Regions from separate parts of the Micromonospora luteifusca genome, predicted to be linked through region 1. Evidence: riboswitches for the same ligand, from Rfam matches in the RefSeq annotation. Region 1 holds a riboswitch; the other holds the start of a gene.

Evidence for each region. Region 1 has a riboswitch for S-adenosylmethionine ahead of JOD64_RS12035 (aminotransferase class V-fold PLP-dependent enzyme). Riboswitches for the same ligand answer to the same signal wherever they lie in the genome.
Region 2: another riboswitch for S-adenosylmethionine. It lies ahead of JOD64_RS23865 (ABC transporter substrate-binding protein); the one in region 1 lies ahead of JOD64_RS12035 (aminotransferase class V-fold PLP-dependent enzyme).

The regions. Positions count from the first base shown of each region.
Region 1 is NZ_JAFBBP010000001.1:2,701,905-2,705,301, reverse strand. It holds gene JOD64_RS12040 (FUSC family protein) at 1-58, shown strand, start outside; gene JOD64_RS12035 (aminotransferase class V-fold PLP-dependent enzyme) at 92-1,342, opposite strand; SAM riboswitch class IV at 1,413-1,533, opposite strand; gene JOD64_RS12030 (PrsW family intramembrane metalloprotease) at 1,557-3,035, shown strand; gene JOD64_RS12025 (hypothetical protein) at 3,060-3,227, opposite strand; gene JOD64_RS12020 (GroES family chaperonin) at 3,321-3,397, opposite strand, start outside.
Region 2 is NZ_JAFBBP010000001.1:5,216,382-5,219,778, forward strand. It holds gene JOD64_RS23855 (amino acid ABC transporter ATP-binding protein) at 1-20, opposite strand, end outside; gene JOD64_RS23860 (amino acid ABC transporter permease) at 17-811, opposite strand; gene JOD64_RS23865 (ABC transporter substrate-binding protein) at 854-1,735, opposite strand; SAM riboswitch class IV at 2,014-2,125, opposite strand; gene JOD64_RS23870 (APC family permease) at 2,213-3,397, opposite strand, start outside.

The sequences.
Region 1 (3,397 bases):
TGAACCGGCCGAGCCCGACGAGGGGCCGAAACCACCCACCGCCCCACCGGTGGGCTGAGCGGGATCCAGCCCAGCTCGGCGTGCTGTGCCCTCAGCCCAGCTCGGCGAGCGCGGCGAGCAGCCGGTCCACCTGTGCTGCCGTGCTGCCGAGGCCGATGCTGGCGCGCAGTGCGGTCGGCGGCAGGTCCCGCCGGCCGGTACGCCCCGCCGCCTCGGTGAGCAGCCGTCGGGCCAGCGGGTGGGCGCAGAACAACCCGTCGCGTACGCCGATCCGGTGCTCGCCGGCCAGCCGCGCGGCCACGTCGGCGGAGTCCCAGCCGGCGACCACGAACGAGACGATGCCGACCCGCGGCGCGTCCGGGCCGAAGGTACGCAGCTCCACCACGTGCGGCAGGGCGGCGATGCCGGTCCGCAGTCGGGCCAGCAGCGCCTGCTCGCGGGCGGCCAGCGCGGCCCGGTCGGCGTCGCCGAGCGCCGCGCACACTGCCGCCAGCGCCACCGCGCCGAGCAGGTTCGGGGTACCGCCTTCGTGCCGTGCCGGACCGGTCGTCCAGGTCACGTCATGGGTGGCCGGACCGACGCGGCTGGTGGCGCCGCCGCCCGCCAGGTACGGCGGGGCCTCGTCCAACCAGTCCGCCCGCCCGATCAGCACGCCCGCGCCGAACGGCGCGTACAGCTTGTGGCCCGACACGGCCAGGTAGTCGACGTCGAGGGTGAGCAGGTCGACCGGGGCGTGCGGGGCGAGTTGCGCGGCGTCGAGCACGATCCGGGCACCGTGCCGGTGGGCCACCTGGGCCAGCTCGGCGACCGGCCACAGCTCACCTGTCACGTTGCTCGCACCGGTGACCGCGACCAGCACCGGCAGCGCCGGGCTGCTGCCCCGACGTAGCTCGCTGAGGGCGGCGGCGAGGTCGCGTACCGCCCCGGCGGGGTCGGTGGGCACCGGGAGCCGCACCGAGCCGCGCGGCCAGGGCAGCAGGTTGGCGTGGTGCTCGGAGGCGAAGGTGACCACGGTCGTGCCGGCCGGCAGCGCCCGCGCCAGCAGGTTGAGCGCGTCGGTGGTGTTGCGGGTGAAGATCACGTGATCGTCGGCGCGGACGCCGAAGAAGTCGCCGATCGTCTGCCGGGCCTGCTCGTACGCGAGGGTGCAGCGCCGGGACAGTGCTCCCGCGCCACGATGCACGCTGGCGTACCAGGGCAGCAGCTCGGCCACCGCGTCGGCGGCGGCCTGCGCGCACGGTGCGCTGGCCGCGTAGTCCAGGTTGATCTCGCCTGGCACGCCGAGGACGTCGAGCGGCCGCGACGAGGCCGGCGTGGGCGTGGCGTCGAAGCGGGTGGGCAGCGAGGGGACGAGGGTGACGGGCACGCCGGAACCTCCGGGGTCAGGGACCCCGGGTGCACTGTTGGGACGGGGTCCGCGCTTGCCCAGCACACCGATCGGGCTGGGCCCGGTCATCACCCGGGGCACCCCACCGCGAACTCGACGAGGGTTGCCGGCCAGCAAGCCGGGGCTGAACGCTGGCACTCGTGACCTGTCGGCAGCATAGCGGCTACCGATGCGCCCGGACCAGCCGGCAGCGGATGGCTACGCTGACCGCATGGCCGACACCCCGCCCGGTTCACCTCTGCCGTCGTCGCCCGCATCCACGGCCCCGTCCGTCGGCGAGGCACCCCGGATGCCGTTGCGCCGACTGGGCTGGCGACGGTTCCTGGTGCTGGCCGGGGTAGTGCTGTTCATCGCCGCCTGCGCGGTGTTCATGGTCTTCACGCTCGGCCAGTCGCTCGGCGCGCAGGCTCTGCTGATCGGGGTGGCCGCCGCCATTCTGCCGGTGCCGGTGCTGGTCGCCTGCTTCCTCTGGCTGGACCGGTACGAACCGGAGCCCTTGAAATATCTGGTCTTCTGCTTCGCCTGGGGGGCGTTCGTCTCCACCGCCGCCTCGCTCACGGTGAACGACTTCGCCGCGAGCCGCTTCGACGACTGGGGCCTGCCGTCCGCGCTCACCGGGGTGCTGGTGGCGCCGTTCGTCGAAGAGCTGACCAAGGCACTGGGCCCGATCCTGCTGCTGGTGTTCCGCCGTCGTGAGTGGTCCGGGATCACCGACGGCCTGGTCTACTGCGGGCTGTCCGCGGTCGGCTTCGCGATGGTGGAGAACATCCTCTACCTGGGCGGGCTGGGCTACGCGTCCGGTGCCGACCGTTATGGCCCGGCGACGGGCATCCAGCAGGTGATTTCGATCTTCATTCTGCGGATCCTGTTGTTCGGGTTCGCCCATCCGCTCTTCACCTCGATGACCGGTATCGGGCTGGGCATCGCGGCGCGGACGGCCGACCGGAGGGTGCGGGTGCTCGCCCCGATCGCCGGCCTGCTGCTGGCGATGATGCTGCACGGCACGTGGAACCTGCTGCCCACGCTGACCCAGGTCACCGGCGAAGCGTTGATCATGCTGTACGGCTTCCTGGGCCTGATGGTGCCGGTCTTCTTCGGCACCGTGGGATTGGCGGTGTGGCTGCGCGCCTGGGAGGGGCGGCTCACCGAGCGGACATTGCCCGACTACGTCCGTGCCGGTTGGCTGAGCCCACCCGAGGTGGCTGCGTTGAGCAGCCTCGGCAGGCGGCACGCGGCCCGCAGTTGGGCGCGGCGGGTGGCCGGCGACGCCGGGGTGCGGGCGATGCGCGGCTACCAGTCCGCCGCCACCCGGTTGGCCCTGCTGCGCGACGGGACGCTGCGCGGGTTGGACCGTAAGCCCGCCGACCAGGAACGGACCGCACGGGAGGAGCGGGAGTTGCTGGACACCATCAGCGCGTACCGGTCGTTCTTCGTCGGTCGGGACCCGCAGGCCCCGACGGGGGTCTGGGACGGCAGCCGCTACCACCTGCGCTTCCCGGACGGTACGCAGCGTTCGGTGGATGCGCCGGACGAGCCGGTGGTGCCGATTCCGGTGGTGCTGGCCCCTGCTCCGCCTCCGGTGGGATACGCCCCGCCCGGCTGGCCCGGCCTGCGCCCTGCGGCGCCGTGGCCGCCGGGTCATCCCTGATCGCCGGCGCCCCGGCGGGCCGGTTCAGGTCATCAGGGTGGTGAGGAAGTCACCGAAGCCCTGGAACATCGCGATCAGCGCAGCCCCGATCGCCTTGAACATCTGCGCGGCGCCGTCCGGCCGGAAGGCCACGAAGTAGATCAGGAACGCGACACTGCCCCAGGTCAGCAGCTTCTTGACGAATACTGGCATCGTCCCTCCCCAGGGCCACGGTCGCCGGATGGCTTCCCGTCGTGCGCCAGGGCAAACGGTGCGCGGCCGGGCCTGCTGGCCGGGGGAGGTGGGTCAGAGGTAGAGGCCGGTGGGATCGTTCTCGATCCGCTCGGCGGCCACGGCGTGCACGTCCCGCTCCCGCAGCAGCA
Region 2 (3,397 bases), 2.5 Mb from region 1:
GTGGTCGTCGCGGTGGTCATCGCCGGTCTCCTTCCGTCGCGGCGGGCAGCGCCGGCGCGGTCTCGTCCTGGTCCTCGTCCTCGTCCTCGTCTGGCGCGGTGGTGGCCGGTCGGCCGTTGCGCAGCCGCCGGTCGATCCAGTTGACGACGTGCGTCAGCGGGACGGTCAGCACCAGGTAGCAGAGCCCGGCCAGCAGCAGCGCGGACTCGTTGCCGGTGGTGGCCGCGTAGTCCTGCCCGATCCGGAACAGCTCCCGCTGGCTGGCCACCAGGCCGAGGAAGTAGACCAGGCTGGAGTCCTTGATCAGGGCGATGAGCTGGTTCACCCACGCCGGCAGCACTCGCCGGATGCCCTGCGGAATGATCACCAGCCGCATCGCGTCGGCCCAGGAGAAGCCGAGAGCACGGGCGCCCTCCAACTGGGCGGCCTCCACCGACTGGATGCCGGAGCGGAAGATCTCCCCGATGTACGCGGCCGCGATGAGCGACAACGCCAGGATTCCCAACGGGTACGGGTCCGGCCCCCAGACCTGCATGCCCAGCGGGGCCAGCCCGACGCCGATCAGCAGGATCGTCGCCGCGGCCGGAAGCCCTCGGAACACGTCGGTGTAGACCCGCGCCGGCCAGCGCAGCCAGCGGCTGCGGGAGATGCCGGCGACGGCCAGCAACAGGCCCAGCACCGAGCCGAGCAGGGCGGCGGAGACCGCCAGGATCAGCGTGTTGGGCAACCCGACGGTCAGCATCTCGGGCAGCGCCTCGCGCATGGCGTCGATGTCGAAGAAGGTCTCCCACAGAGTGCTCAACGGATCCATCGGTCGCCTCTCCTACCGCCCTGCTCGCTCGTCACCGGGTACTCAGGAAGCGGTCGACGCGGACGCCGACGGCGTGGCTGCCGCGGACGGGGCCGTCACCGTGCCGCTGCCCGGCGTGAAGTCCGCCGGGATCGGCCGGCCGGGGTAGTACTGCGCCTGCAACCGGCTCCAGGTGCCGTCCGCGATGACCTCGTCGAGGCCCTTGTTCAGTGCCTCGCGCAGCTTGTCGCCGCCCTTGGCGACGGCGTACGCGGTCGGTGCCGGGCTGAGCTGCTTGGCCGCAACGCTGATCTTGCCGTTGCTCTCGGCGGCCGACTTCTCGCCGATCTCGGCCGGGGCGATCCACGCGTCGGCGGTGCCGGCCTTGAGCTGGTTGATCGCGCCGTTGTAGTCCGGCACCCGCACCGGGTCGAGCTGCTCGCCGGTGGCGTAGTCGTCCTGGACGGTGCCCTGCACCACCACGACCCGCTTGCCGGCGAGCTGGTCGAAGCCGGTGATCGGGGAGCCGGCCGGGACGTCCAGGCCGAAGTAGCCGAAGTCGTAGCCGTTGCCGAAGTCGACGGTCTTCTTACGTGCCTCGGTGATGGTGATCGAGGAGCTGCCAACGTCGAACTTGTGGTTGTTGACCTGGGAGAGAAGGGCGGAGAAGTCGGTGCCGACGAACTCGACCTTGAGGCCGAGCCTGCTGGCCACGGCGGTCAGCAGGTCGTTGTCGAAACCGGTGAACTTACCGTCCTTGAGGTAGACGTTCGGCGGGGCGTCGGTCAGCGTGCCGGCCCGCAGCACGCCCGGCTGCGCCAGGCCGTACGGGTTGGCGGTGGCGTCGGACGAGCTGTCGTTGCCGCAGGCGGTGAGCGTGGTCGCGGCCAGGATCGTGGCCGCGCCCAGGGCGGCGGCGCGGGTCAGGGTAGGAAGAAATCGCACGGGTGTCTCCGAAAAGGTCGCGTCTCGGCGTGCACAGGCGTGCGCCGCCGACGGTGCGCCCGATGGGCGTACCGCTGGGAAGGGCTCGGGAAGGTGAGTGCGCTAGTGCGTGATGCCGCGACGACAGGCGGCGCCGCACATTCGCATCATGTCCACGTGCCGTCGCCGGGTCAGTGCCGGCGAGGGCCAACCGGCGCGGACATCCGCGACGTCGGTCGATGGGGCGCTGCTGAGGATGATGCTCATGGTTCTCCCGGGTCTGTGCTGACCTGGGTGCCAGGCCACGCTTGCACCGGCGTCGTGCCGGTGCCTGGTCTTCACCCGGGGCACCCCACCGCGGAGGAGGGTTGCCGGCCAGCGAGCCGGGGCTTCGCGCTGGCACTCATGACCTGCGGCGAGGCTAGCAGCACGCCCGGGTGGATCGTCCAGTCGTTATGACCACGCTCACGGTGTGCGACGGGATGCCCCGCCCACAGGTCAGCCGGCGTGCACGTGCGGGCGGCGGCGTCGGTCGGGGTCCTGGCGGCGCAGGATCTCGCGGGTGACCGAGGCGGTCGCACCCTGCCCGAACGCCAGGTAGCGCAGGATGTTGCGACCCGGGCCGCCCTCGCTCCACTCGAAGTAGATGTGTGGGCGTCGCCGGCTCCGGTCGCGGATCTCCAGCAGCAGCGCGGCGAGCGCGTTGGGCACCGAGGAACTGGTCAGGCTGAGCACCGGGAAGGCGTCGTCCGCCACGCTGCCACGGACCAGCAGTTCGGTCTCGAAGTCCGACGGGTCGCTGACGTGGACCTCGACGAAGATGACGTCGCTGTCGTCGGGAAAGTCGTTGTCCGCCATGGTCTGTTCCAGCTTGGCGCGGTACTCGGCCACGTCCCGGCGGTCGGGATCATGGGCGATGAGCCGGATTCGCCGTCCGGCACGCTCGTCGATCATCCGGGTCGCGACGGGGTCCAGTTCGACGTGGTCGACCCGCAGCTCGAAGGCCCGGGACAGCCGGGAGAGCAGCGAGACCACGATGATCCCGCCGATGAAACAGGCCGCGATCTTGACACCGTCGGGGCGTTCCACCACGTTCGCCAGGGTGGTGTAGACGAAGATCACCGCGATGGCTCCGAACGAGAAGGTGCGGCCGCGCTGACGCCGTCGCACCGCCGCGAGCGTCACCGCGGTCGCCGCCGAAGTGATCAATACCAGGACACCCGTGGCGTACGCGCCGCCCTGCGCGTCCACGCTGGCCTCGAAGACGACCGTGATCAGAAACGCCACCGCGGTGAAGACCAGCACCAGCGGCCGGACGGCCCGCGCCCAGGTCGGTGCCATGCCGTAGCGGGGCAGGTAGCGAGGTACGAGGTTGAGCAGACCGGCCATCGCCGACGCCCCCGCGAACCACAGGATCCCGATGGTGGACAGGTCGTAGACGGTGCCGAACACCTCCCCGAGGTGCTCGTGCGCCAGGTAGGCCAGCGCCCGGCCGTTCGCCGGTCCGCCCGGCTGGAAATCCTCCGCAGGGATCAGCACGGTGGTCGTCACGCTGCTGGTGATCAGGAAGGCGCTCATGATCACCGCGGCGGTGGTGAGTAGCCGGCGCGCGCCGCGAATCCGGCCCAGCGGTCGAGCCTCGGAGTCCTGTGGGTCACCTCGGACGTTCGGCATGACCGCCAC